Regions from separate parts of the Lysinibacillus sp. FSL P2-0066 genome, predicted to be linked through region 3. Evidence: predicted binding sites of a transcription regulator. Region 3 holds the regulator's gene; each other region holds the start of a gene.
What was found. The regulator LexA, encoded in region 3, represses DNA repair genes until DNA is damaged. The targets are predictions, from matches to a motif close to CGAACATATGTTCG.
Positions count from the first base shown of each region.

Region 1: a site for LexA is predicted at 2,013-2,026, ahead of uvrB (excinuclease ABC subunit UvrB). Genes of this name have one in related genera too.
Region 2: a site for LexA is predicted at 1,460-1,473, ahead of parE (DNA topoisomerase IV subunit B). Genes of this name have one in related genera too.
Region 4: a site for LexA is predicted at 2,111-2,124, ahead of ruvA (Holliday junction branch migration protein RuvA). Genes of this name have one in related genera too.

Region 1 covers NZ_CP150202.1:694,995-698,264, reverse strand. Annotated here, with positions in the region: gene uvrB (excinuclease ABC subunit UvrB) at 1-1,939, opposite strand, end outside; gene MKZ14_RS03300 (IDEAL domain-containing protein) at 2,353-2,601, opposite strand; gene MKZ14_RS03295 (competence protein ComK) at 2,829-3,270, shown strand, end outside.
Region 2 covers NZ_CP150202.1:2,369,434-2,372,703, reverse strand. Annotated here, with positions in the region: gene MKZ14_RS11745 (HesB/YadR/YfhF family protein) at 17-307, opposite strand; gene plsY (glycerol-3-phosphate 1-O-acyltransferase PlsY) at 327-929, opposite strand; gene parE (DNA topoisomerase IV subunit B) at 1,494-3,270, shown strand, end outside.
Region 3 covers NZ_CP150202.1:1,227,145-1,230,414, reverse strand. Annotated here, with positions in the region: gene def (peptide deformylase) at 1-418, shown strand, start outside; gene MKZ14_RS05825 (recombinase family protein) at 447-1,112, opposite strand; gene MKZ14_RS05820 (LysM peptidoglycan-binding domain-containing protein) at 1,109-1,423, opposite strand; gene lexA (transcriptional repressor LexA) at 1,590-2,207, shown strand; gene MKZ14_RS05810 (gamma-glutamyl-gamma-aminobutyrate hydrolase family protein) at 2,313-3,035, opposite strand; gene MKZ14_RS05805 (prepilin peptidase) at 3,069-3,270, opposite strand, start outside.
Region 4 covers NZ_CP150202.1:3,066,328-3,069,597, forward strand. Annotated here, with positions in the region: gene queA (tRNA preQ1(34) S-adenosylmethionine ribosyltransferase-isomerase QueA) at 1-407, opposite strand, end outside; gene ruvB (Holliday junction branch migration DNA helicase RuvB) at 425-1,429, opposite strand; gene ruvA (Holliday junction branch migration protein RuvA) at 1,448-2,068, opposite strand; gene MKZ14_RS15330 (phosphotransferase) at 2,180-3,058, opposite strand; gene MKZ14_RS15335 (LysM domain-containing protein) at 3,048-3,270, opposite strand, start outside.

The sequences.
Region 1 (3,270 bases), 530 kb from region 3:
CAGCCGCACGTTCAAAGTCAAGCGCTTTTGCTGCTTCCTTCATTTCGACTTCTAGGGAAGCTAAGAGCTGTTCTCTTTCCGCCTTTGTCAGCTTTTTGCCTTTTGTTGCCTTTGTTACATACGATTCCTCTTCTTCTGCTACTTGTGTTGCGCGAATCACATCTGGGATTTTCTTAATGATCGTTTGAGGTGTTATGCCATGCTCCTCGTTATAAGCCATTTGTAACGCACGACGACGTTTCGTTTCATCAATCGCCTTTTTCATCGAGTCTGTTACATGGTCTGCATACATAATGACATGACCATTCGCGTTTCGAGCAGCACGACCAATGGTTTGAATCAATGAACGCTCTGAACGTAAAAATCCTTCTTTATCAGCATCTAAAATTGCCACAAGGGACACTTCAGGGATATCAAGACCTTCACGCAATAGATTAATACCTATTAGCACATCATACGTTCCTTTGCGTAGCTCACGGATAATTTCAATACGTTCTAGTGTCTTAATTTCTGAATGTAAGTATTCAACTTTTAAGCCCATTTCCTTCAGGTAAGCCGTTAAATCCTCAGACATTTTCTTCGTTAGCGTTGTCACTAAAACTCGCTCATCACGCGCAATTCGATCTTGTATTTCATCAATTAAATTATCAATTTGACCTTCAATAGGACGTACATCAATTAATGGATCTAATAATCCAGTTGGACGGATAATTTGCTCTACCATTTCTGGTGTATGCTCCAGTTCATAAGGACCTGGTGTGGCTGATACATAAATCGCTTGATGTACGCGGTTTTCATACTCTTCAAAACGTAATGGACGGTTATCTAGAGCAGATGGCAATCGGAAGCCATGTTCTACGAGCACTCCTTTACGTGCTTGGTCACCATTGTACATTCCTCGAACCTGTGGAAGTGTTACGTGACTTTCATCAACCACAAGTAAAAAGTCTTCGGGGAAATAATCTAGCAAAGTATATGGAGTAGCACCTGCTTCACGCAATGTTAAATGACGTGAATAGTTTTCAATCCCAGAGCAAAAGCCCATTTCACGCATCATCTCTAAATCATAGCGTGTACGCTGTTCTAAACGCTGTGCCTCTAGTAATTTATCTTCTGCACGTAATAATGCAAGTCGTTCCTCTAATTCTTTTTCAATATTTTCAATCGCTTTACGCATTTTCTCTTCTCGTGTAACGAAGTGGGATGCTGGGAAAATAGCCACATGCTCTCGATCCGATAAAATCTCTCCAGTTAGTGCATCTACTTCACGAATGCGATCAATTTCATCACCGAAAAATTCCACCCGAATACAATGCTCATCACGAGAGGCTGGGAAGATTTCCACTACATCTCCACGTACCCGAAATGTTCCGCGAGTAAAACTAACATCATTACGCTCATACTGAACGTCTACAAGCTTGCGCAGTAGCTGATTACGTTCAATTTCCATACCTGTACGAATGGAAACAACCATTTCTCGATATTCTTCAGGAGAACCTAAACCATAAATGCAGGACACAGATGCAATAATAATGACATCCTCACGCTCAAACAATGCAGAGGTAGCAGAGTGACGCAGCTTATCAATTTCATCGTTAATGCTAGAGTCTTTTTCTATATAGGTATCTGTCTGCGGTACATAAGCTTCTGGCTGGTAGTAATCATAGTAGCTGACAAAATATTCAACGGCGTTATTTGGGAAGAACTCTTTAAATTCACTATATAGCTGGCCAGCTAACGTTTTATTGTGTGCCATGATTAGTGTTGGTTTTTTGACTTGCTGGATGACATTCGAAATGGTAAACGTCTTACCTGTTCCAGTAGCACCAAGCAATGTTTGATGACGTTTGCCTGCTTTCACACCCTCCACTAATTCCGCAATGGCCTGTGGCTGATCCCCGTTAGGCTGATATGGCGCTTGTAAATCAAATGTTTGCACTCATGTCCCCATCCTTTCCTTCCAATTTGTACATATATTTTAGCATAGCGATATTAAAATTTCGAACATTTAACGAACGAATGTTTGTAAAAAATTTTTTCATCTCTAAAATTTTTAATATATAACAAGGCGTTCAATTTAACTTTTTACTCTTATAATAGCCGTTTTATCAGGTTTTCAAGCTTCATCGGTGGATGATTTCCCCTGTTCAGAGTGATGGTTATTGCTTTTGGAGCGAGGTCACTTCTTTTTGAGCGGTTATCTCACTGTTATGATCGGAAGACTTTACTTTCCGAGCAGCTTTCACTCTTTTATGAGCGGGTCCTCTACTTTTGGAGTGAAGTCTACATTCCCGCAAATATTTTCAAAATCAAAAAAATCCCACTCTCCAATAGATATGGAGAGCGGGTTCGTCAATATGATTCATCTTCTGTTTGCTGTAAGGAAGTTAGTTCGGATGCGTATTGATAAAATGCGTTTTCATCTTTTTCATCGAGTGCTCTATCTATCAGAACCATGAGCTGCTCTTGCCGATGCATACGCTGGATACGATTTAAAAATAAATCTAAATAAATCTCGTTTAATAATTTCTCTGCCTCATCAACTTTTTTCGACTGACCAACGGCTTTCAGAAAATCTGTATACGAATAATATTTATCCAACGATCTCACCTCGATCCTTTTCTAAATTATATGAAAATTGAATTTAAAAAGCAATGCTTACGATTCGAAAATATCTTGGATTAGCTATTAATCCATTTATATTTAGAGCAAATTCTCTAAGCATTTCGTGCTTTTCTGAACGATTTTCAACTATTTCATCCAATTTAAGAAAGTCATATTCTGTTTTACACTACCGTTATCACTAGAAAAAAGGAGGCACTCCCTATATGACAACTAACTTTGTAAACGGCTACTTAATTTCATTCAATACTTATTTGCTGCAACCTATTCAGCATGACTCCAAAGTCTTCACGCATGTGATTGATAAGCATAATGAGCTGATTGTTACACGCAAACCGATGCATGTCCTTCGAAAATCCTGTCTCTCATTAGGATCAACCTATGAAGCCGCAAAACAATCGGCTAAACGTTTTTTTGGCAATCAACACAAGCTACCAATCGTCGTGGCCTTTGATTACGGTTATCCCTGTATTTTTCTGCCCACTTTTTCACCCAGCTCCATTCACAATATATGGATAGGGCTTCATGCAATTATTAATATTACACCTAGTGAAATGGGGTGTATTGTAACATTAAAAAATAATAAACAAATTGAATTGCCTATCCGATATGCATCCATTAGTAAACAGTTTCTTAACGCTTCTATGC
Region 2 (3,270 bases), 1.1 Mb from region 3:
GAAAGGACAGACTGCTTTATGTACGATAGTCGTATTGTAATTCATCTTTACTTGTATCAACATCAACATGTAAATTGTGATCGTTAAAGAACCAAAGATCTTTCTCGTCAATGTAATAGATGACACCATCAATTTCTGTCTGCACACCAATGGCAATGGGTTCCTCACGTGTCATTCCCAGCGAAAAGCCTTCATGAAACGGACTAGAGCCACCATAACGTGCATAAAAACGAATTGTATCACCCGGTTCAACTTCCATTTCCTGTTTGAACCATTGTAGGGCTTCATCTGTCAATGCAATATTCATTTCAAATGCTCCTCTCTTCCTACAGCCATTTTACCTTTGGTTCGGTGCCGTTTTTAATACGTGCAATATTGGCACGGTGACGATAAATAATAAAGGTAAATAAAAAGGCTACCAAGATGCCTAATGCAAAGTCACCTGTAATAAAATAATAAACGATTGCATAGATAAGCGCTACTAAAGCGGCTATCATCGATGTTAAGCTGACGATTTTTGTGATTTTTAATGTCACAATAAAGGTAATAAATAGTAGGACAAAGAGTGGCCAAGAATAGCCTAATAATACACCCGCTGATGTTGCCACAGCTTTCCCACCACGGAAGTTGGCGAAGATCGGGAACATATGACCGATTACGGCGACAAGCCCCAGTAATAAAGAATGGAGTGTAGTATCAGAGAAAACGGGAAGTGTCACGAGTAAGACAGCGGCAGTCCCTTTTAAGACATCCATCACCGTAACAACAATACCTGCCTTTTTCCCTAACGTTCGAAAAGTATTGGTCGCACCAAGATTACCGCTTCCGTGTTCACGAATATCGGTGTTATAAAAAATTTTGCCTATCCATAATCCAGAAGGTATAGAGCCGATTAGATAAGCACATAAAATAATAAGTCCATTGATCATAGCTGGACTCCTTTCATTCATAGTCCATCACTTGGTACTAATAGTTTGTATCAAGTATTTTACACTTTTTCTTGCTAATCTACAATGTTATGAAGGAGATTTCATTCGAAGTCTTGAATTCAATACAAAAGAGAATCTATGAGCGAGGACTAGGCTTTTAGACATAAATTTGTAGGAAGCGATAAAACCTTTTTAAAAATATAGGCAAAATGGCAATTTTGTCAATCGCTCATTCCTTTGGTAGAATAGAAGTCTAACTTTAACCAGTTTAATCGCAAGGCACGAGGTAGTGTGTGCTACTATTTGCAAGCAACACAAATTTATTTTGCAACTATGTAGGCTTCAAGGCGTCAAATGATGTTGGAAGCTAGAAGCAGTCTGCCTTGCTTAAATACCAATTTTAAGCAACTGTTGAAGATGTTTACTATTAATAAATATGATCAAAACTGTGAGCAAATTTTAAAATTTTATTGGACCTGTCGCTAACTATTGACAGGAAATGCTATTATTATTAGGATGAGAACATAAATAGAACATGTGTTTGTTTTTTGGAGGGGAATTTTTTTGACGAATAAACAGTCACCTAGCGTCTATAATGATGACGCTATACAAGTATTAGAAGGATTAGAAGCGGTACGCAAACGACCTGGCATGTATATCGGTTCGACGGATGGCCGTGGACTTCATCACCTTGTGTATGAAATCGTAGATAATGCGGTGGATGAAGCACTGGCTGGCTTTGGATCTCATATTATTGTCACAATTCATAAAGATCAAAGTATGAGTGTACGCGACTTTGGCCGTGGGATGCCAACCGGTATGCATAAAATGGGTAAACCGACACCAGAAATTATTTTTACTGTGCTACACGCTGGCGGTAAATTTGGTCAAGGCGGCTATAAAACAAGTGGTGGTTTACATGGTGTTGGTTCTTCCGTTGTGAATGCGCTCTCAACATTTTTAGAGGTGACAATCCATCGTGATGGCAAAAAGTATCGACAGCGCTTTGAGCATGGTGGACATCCTGTCACAACACTTGAAAATATTGGGCAAACGAAGCAGACAGGAACGCTTGTTCATTTTCTACCAGATGAAACGATCTTCTCTGTCACAAAATTCAATTATGATACGTTAGCGGAACGATTACGTGAATCAGCCTTTTTATTAAAGGGCTTAAAAATTGAATTAATTGATGAGCGCGAGGAAGGCAAGAGCGATGTGTTCTTTTATGAGAATGGCATTGAGGCTTTCGTTGCGTATTTGAATGAGGAAAAGGATGTCCTTCATCCAGTAAAATATGTAGAAGGCGTACAGGATGACATCGAAGTAGAGTTTGCTTTCCAGTATAACGATGGTTATTCGGAAACGATTTTATCATTTGTTAATAATGTTCGTACACGAGATGGTGGTACACATGAAACGGGTGCAAAGGCAGCATTGACGCGTGTCTTTAATGAATATGCAAGAAAAATTGGCTTGTTAAAGGACAAGGATAAAAACCTTGAGGGGACAGATATTCGTGAAGGCTTAGCGGCCATTGTATCTGTTCGTATTCCAGAGCACTTACTACAATTTGAAGGACAAACAAAGGGCAAGCTTGGGACAAGTGAGGCTCGTTCTGCAGTGGATAGTGTAGTGTCTGAGCAAATTTTGTATGTGCTAGAGGAAAATGCAGAATTATCAGCTTCTCTTGTTCGTAAAGCGATTCGAGCGCAGCAAGTGCGTGAAGCAGCTCGTAAAGCGCGTGAGGATGCACGAAATGGCAAGAAAAACAAAAAGGGTAGTACGATTTTATCTGGAAAATTAACACCAGCTCAGTCACGTAATGCGGCAAAAAATGAGCTGTATTTAGTCGAGGGTGATTCTGCGGGTGGCTCTGCTAAACAAGGTCGTGACCGTACATTCCAAGCGATTCTGCCATTGCGCGGGAAGGTAATCAATACAGAGAAAGCCAAGCTACAGGATATTATGAAAAACGAAGAAATTTCAACGATTATCCATGCGATTGGGGCAGGTGTTGGTACGGATTTTGCGGTGGAGGATTCTGCCTACAATAAAGTAGTCATCATGACCGATGCGGATACGGATGGGGCACATATTCAAGTCTTGCTATTAACATTCTTCTATCGTTATATGCGTCCGCTCATTGAGTCTGGGAAGGTCTATATCGCACTACCGCCGCTTTATAAAGTCTCAAGAGGTACAGGGAAAAAAGAAGTCATTGAATATGCTTGGACAGAAAGTGATTTACAAAAGGCCATCAAGAAGGTTGGAAAGGGTTACATATTACAGCGTTATAAAGGTCTTGGTGAGATGAATGCAGACCAACTGTGGGACACAA
Region 3 (3,270 bases):
AAATCCAACTCTAGCAAAAAAATATAAGCTTCGCCCTGGAAGTGGACTCTCTGCTAATCAAATTGGTGTAGATAAACGAATGTTTGCTGTACTCTTTGATGACCAAGAAATGATGCTGATTAACCCTAAAATAATGAGTCATTCCATCAATATGATTTATCTACCGGAGGGAGAAGGCTGTCTATCTGTAAATCGACCTGTTCCTGGTTTTGTGCCGAGATATGAGAGGATTAAAGTCAAAGCTTACGACATTGATGGACATGAAATCATTGTACAGTTACAGGGCTATGGGGCCATCGTTGTACAACATGAAATCGACCATTTAAATGGCATCATGTTTTATGACCGAATAAATAAAGAGCACCCTTTCCAACTGCCTAAAAATGTTATTATCGAGAGCTTTTCTTCCCCTCAGTAGTTTTTTACAAAAAAAATTAGCAGGAATATTATTTTCCTGCTAATCTTTCTTGGTGCTCTTGGAAACGACGATGGACAGTCGCCTTACTTACCTCAAAGCCTAACCCTCTAAGCGTTATAGAAATTTCTTCAAAGGTAAATCCACGTTTGCGTAGCTTTACAATTTCATCTACAGGTAGATCTTTACGCTCCTGCCCCTGCGGATTACCTCGGTTCGATAAATTATTTTCAGGACGATAGCCGTTTTCTACAGCACGTCGCATACCTCGTCGTATTTTAGCATTATGAATTCTACGCTGATATTCCTCTACAATCGCTAAAATTTCTAGCAGCATCGTGTCCATTTCATTTAATTGAACTGGGCCAGCATCACGCATAGAAAAAACATCCGTTGCTGATTTTTGTAATAAATGCAATACAGCCATTCTTGCATTGCCTCGTCCTAAACGAGTTTCATCTTGTACAAAAAGGGCATTAATGTTTTTATCTTTTATGAAATCAAGCATTTCTAGTAAGCCTGCACGTTCTACATCATAACCACTATGCTGATCTTTAAACACGCCCTTCACCGCATAGCCTTGCTCCTTAGCATAGCGCAGCAACTCTTCCTGTTGACGCTCTAATGAGGAGCTTTGTGTTTCTTTTTCAGTACTTACGCGACAATAGACAACAGCCGACAGTTGATTATTTATCATTGTTCATTTCTCGCAATTTCGATAGTATTGATGGGACTGGCTTGATCACTCACTACAGGAATTACTAGAGATTTTCCCGCTACAATTTTAATATCTGCTAGTTCATTTTCCGTTTTTACAAGCTTTATCCAATCATCAGTACTCATTTTACCACGATATTGCTCCGCTAACGACCACAAGCTATCCCCATGTTCGATTTGGATTTCTGCGTAACTAACTTTTCCTGGATCAGTAATGTAAAGGTATGCTGCAAATAGTAGGCAAGCTCCTAATAAAATTGAGATATGTGTGTTTTTCTTAAACCATGTCATAATCATTACCCCTTTTTAAGAATGTTTGTTCGGAATGTATGTTCTCATAATAAAGCGAACAAACGTTTTTGTCAAACACTTTTCGAACCTATGTTTGCATACATGTTCGCATTCTGTTATACTATCAAATAAGAAGATTGATTTTAGAAAAAAGAGGTGAGCACTCATGAAAAAAGTTTCGAAAAGACAAGAGGACATTTTAGCTTTCATTAAAGAAGAGGTACGAGCTAAGGGATATCCGCCATCAGTACGTGAAATTGGTGAAGCAGTTGGACTTGCTTCCAGTTCAACTGTTCATGGACATTTAGCTCGATTAGAACAAAAAGGCTTTATTCGTCGAGATCCAACAAAGCCACGCGCAATTGAAATTTTAGAGCCTGAAGAATCCATCCAAAAGCAACAGGTGATCCATGTCCCACTTGTCGGGAAGGTTACAGCTGGTTCTCCAATTACAGCAATTGAAAACATTGAAGAATACTTCCCATTACCCGATACGTACGGCACAAGTGAAGATCAATTGTTCATGCTAGAAATTATGGGAGAATCAATGATTGAAGCCGGAATTTTAGATGGAGATTTAGTCATTGTAAAACAAAAGGCAACAGCTAATAACGGGGATATTGTTGTAGCTATGACAGCTGAGGATGAAGCAACTGTAAAACGCTTCTTTAAAGAGAAAAATCATTTCCGTTTACAGCCTGAAAATTCTTCTATGGAACCTATTATTGTCGATCAAGTTTCTATTTTAGGACAAGTTGTAGGTCTTTACAGACGGGTACATTAACTATTAAAACAGGTTTTGAGGATTATGTTCCTTCTAAGAGCATGTATCCTCTTTTTTACGCAAAAAAAGAATCCACAGACGATTGGATTCTTTGTACAATGCCCTCTAAGCTTCCTTCTTAAATTTTATGCTAGCTTCAACAAAGGCTGAAAATAGCTTTTGAGCACTCTCATCTCCTGCTATGGCTAGTTCCTCAGGATGCCACTGAACAGCCAAGCAAAATGGCATTTCCTCATGAACTACAGCTTCGATAATACCGTCATTTGATTTTGCCGCTACTTTTAATTTTTCTGCTAATACATTCACCGCTTGATGATGAAATGAATTCACTGCTATCTTCTCTTGTTCAACGATAGTCGCTAATAAATTATCAGCAATAATCTGTACAGTGTGGGTAGCTACAGCTCTACCTGATTGCTGCATATGCTGGAGTAATTTAGTGCTAAAATGATCACTATCAATATCCTGATATAAGGTACCACCTAATGCAACATTTAGTATTTGAATCCCTCGACAAATCCCGAAAATAGGCATCTTTCGTTGGAATGCGGCTTCAATTATTGCTAACTCCACTGTATCTCGCGCGGGATGAATTTTTCCAAGCTTTAATGAAGGCTCAGCCCCGAACAGAAATGGGTGCACGTCATGACCCCCGGATAATAATAAACCATCTGTAAGGGCTAAAATCTGGGCTGCCTCTTCTTCTACTCCAATTGGAATAATCAGTGGAATTCCACCAGCATCAATAATACTTTTGCTGTAAGCAGCATTTAATCGAGAGGATAAATCATCCTCCACAAAGGCTGTAATACCAATAATCGGTTTCACTTGCTTCCCTCCACATTCTTGAAGATTGAACAATTACCAAAAGCCTAAATACCAATTGATTAATAGATCGCCATAGAAATAAACAATGACTGCGGCCAATGCAATAGATGGCCCAAATGGAATGGGTGTTTTTCTCCCTTGTTTGTTCTTCGATAACACGGTAATCCCGACAATCATACCAATCACTGCAGCTAAAAAAAGCGTTAATAGTGTATCAATCGTACCCAGAACGAGA
Region 4 (3,270 bases), 1.8 Mb from region 3:
TCATACTGAAATTCAAATGTACGTCCGCCATGTTCAAGCTCACCTGTGCAAGTAGCTGTTAATAAACCATCTCCAAATGTGATGACTGTTCCTACCTTTACACGCTTTGCTGGTTTTACAAGTGTTTCCCACTCATCTGTACCAGCCAATTGCTTCAATAGCAATACTTCTATATGTGCACCAGTTTCTTCTTTTACACCCATTAAACGAGCAGGTAAGACTCTTGTATCATTTAGTACAAGACAGTCTCCAGCATGTAGCTCCTCTAGTACATGGGCAAAATGGTGGTGCTCCACTTTATTTGAGCCTGGTGTTACGACCATTAATCGACTCGCTGTACGATCGACTAATGGTGTTTGGGCAATAAGCTCCTCTGGTAATTCAAAATCAAAATCTTCTACACGCATGAAAAAAACTTCCTTCTTTATGTTTGTTGGGGATACTCATATCCAAAATGTTCGTAGGCTAAATGTGTGGCTACTCTTCCTCTCGGTGTACGTTGGATAAGGCCAATTTGCATCAAATAAGGCTCGTATACATCTTCTATCGTAACCCGTTCCTCACCAATCGATGCAGCAAGCGTATCTAAGCCTACTGGACCTCCTCGGAATCGCTCAATCATATTAGTTACAAGTTTATGATCAATATGATCAAGCCCTCTAGGATCTACTTGTAGCAGCTCTAATGCTTGCTGTGCAAGGCCCTCCGTTATCATACCATCTCCAAGCACCTGTGCATAATCTCGCACTCGTTTCAATAAACGATTGGCAATACGGGGGGTTCCACGTGAGCGTCTCGCCATTTCCATTGCTGCTACTTGCTCAATTTGCACCTCAAATAAATGAGCACTTCTGACAACAATTTCAGCAAGTGATTGGTCATCGTAATATTCTAGGCGCAGCAACACACCAAAGCGATCTCTTAGAGGAGCTGATAAGGCACCCGCTCTTGTCGTTGCACCTACAAGGGTAAAGGGAGGTAAATCAAGTCGTACAGAACGTGCTTCAGGACCCTTCCCTACCACAATATCTAAACAGAAGTCTTCCATTGCTGGATATAATACTTCTTCAATAGCACGGGGAAGTCGATGAATTTCATCAATAAATAAAACATCCCCAGGCTCTAGTGAACTTAAAATAGCTGCCAAATCTCCTGGACGCTCAATCGCAGGGCCACTTGTCATCCGTACGTTGACATTCATCTCATTCGCAATAACAGCAGCTAAGGTCGTTTTACCAAGTCCTGGAGGTCCGTATAACAACACATGATCTAAACTTTCTTGGCGAAGCTTTGCTGCTTCAATGAATATTTGTAAGTTTTCCTTTACTTTATGTTGCCCAATATACTGTGCTAATTTTTGAGGACGTAAAGATAACTCAAACTGCTCATCATAGCTACCTGCCTCACTTGCCATCATACGTTCAGACATGTACCTTCCCTCCTTTCCTTATTTTAGTTTTAGCAGTAGTTGCAATGCTTGTTTCATAAAGGCATCTGTCGTTTCTAGTTTGTCGTTATCTTCTAGCTGTGGTTTAATTTTTTCGAGCTCTTTTTCAGAATAGCCAAGTGCCATTAAGGCAAGTAAGGCTTCTTCTAATTCATGTTTATAAGCATTCACACCAAACAAAGGTAACTCATCTTCTGCACTAGGTAACTCCAATGTATCTAATAATGAACCAAGCTTGCCTTTCAAATCGAGGATCATTTGACGTGCTGTTTTTTTACCAACTCCGGGGAACTTCACTAAAAATGCTTCGTCCTCCCGTTCAATTGCGCTAATAACCTGCTGTGGATTCCCTGTCGCTAAAATAGCTAATGCGCCCTTTGGTCCTATACCCGACACTAAAATAAGCTTACGGAATAACTCACGCTGATCTAAATTAGGGAAACCATATAAAACTTGTGCATCCTCTCGCACATGCAAATGAACATATATCTGTTGTTCAAGGGCAGATGTCCGAAAAGCAAACGGATTGGGCGTATTAAGTTGCCAACCAATCCCCTGTTGTTCTAGCACAATAAATTCAGGCGTAATACGAGTAATTTGTCCTTTTAAATAATCATACATCTATAATCCCTCACAATCATCGTCTTCGATTATAGCATATAGCGAACGAATGCTCGACAAAAAGTAGCGCCGAAACGCCGTTCGCAGACAAAAATGACCGCCAATTGACGGTCATTTCTTGACAAATCTATCAATATCGTACCACAGTTTTGGCCAATAGGTGAGGGCTCGTTTTGTAAATGGCACTAAATAATCTAAAAATACTAGCTGCTGCTCGAGTGGTAAATCTATAGCAAACAGCCATTCTCGTAATAACTCATTCGGATATTTCAAGCGATGAAGCTTTCTTTTATCTAGTCGTTTCAGCTCAGGTAACTCTGCAAAAATCTTTCCAAGATCATAATCTACAGCAGGCAACACACGATGTAACCATAAAATATACTCGTCATCCGCTTCACCAAGGTGTGCTAAATCAAAATCAATTAAACGTAATTGTCCATCAGAGCACCATAAAAAATTATGATGGACTACATCCCCATGCAATAGCGTAATCTCTTTTTCAGGTGCATCTTCCAATGCAATCAATTGTAATGATTTATCACTATAATGCAGTATTTGATCAATTTCTTCTTTTGTTAAAAATGTTCGAAATTCATTTCTTCTACTTTTAAAACGCATATGACGCATTTGCCATTTTAAAAGCTGTGAGTAGGTATGCAAGCCTGGCATTCGCTGCCAAGCAATTTTTTTATGTGTGTCGTGTAAAGCAATTAATAGTCTTAGAGATTCCTTACGATCTTTTTTATGTGCGAAGTTAGCACCGTGGCTTCCTTCTTGCCACATTTGCACAATTAACTGCTCATCATCGCTCTGAACTAAAGGTAAGATCAACGAAGGCTCCATACGTCCTAATTGGCGATGAATGGTTTTTACCTTCTCTGCAATTTCCACTTGCTTTGCACGTTTGACAAAATAATTTTTCGATTGATACTTATATTTCCAAATATTTGGCTTTACTTCTTCTACAATATACGCTTTTTCACCATCGATAAGGCGTCATCCCGCCTGGGAAATAATGCGGTGACATCCAAGGACCTGCTGCTGATGGGCATGGTGGTGGACAATGTGTCGGACATGGTGGTGGCGGGCAATGACAAGGGTCCATTTGCCAATTTGGCATCATCATTGGTTGTGTGCCACAGCCACAAGATTGACCCATGTTCATATCAGGCATCATCATTGGTTGTGTTCCACAGCCACAG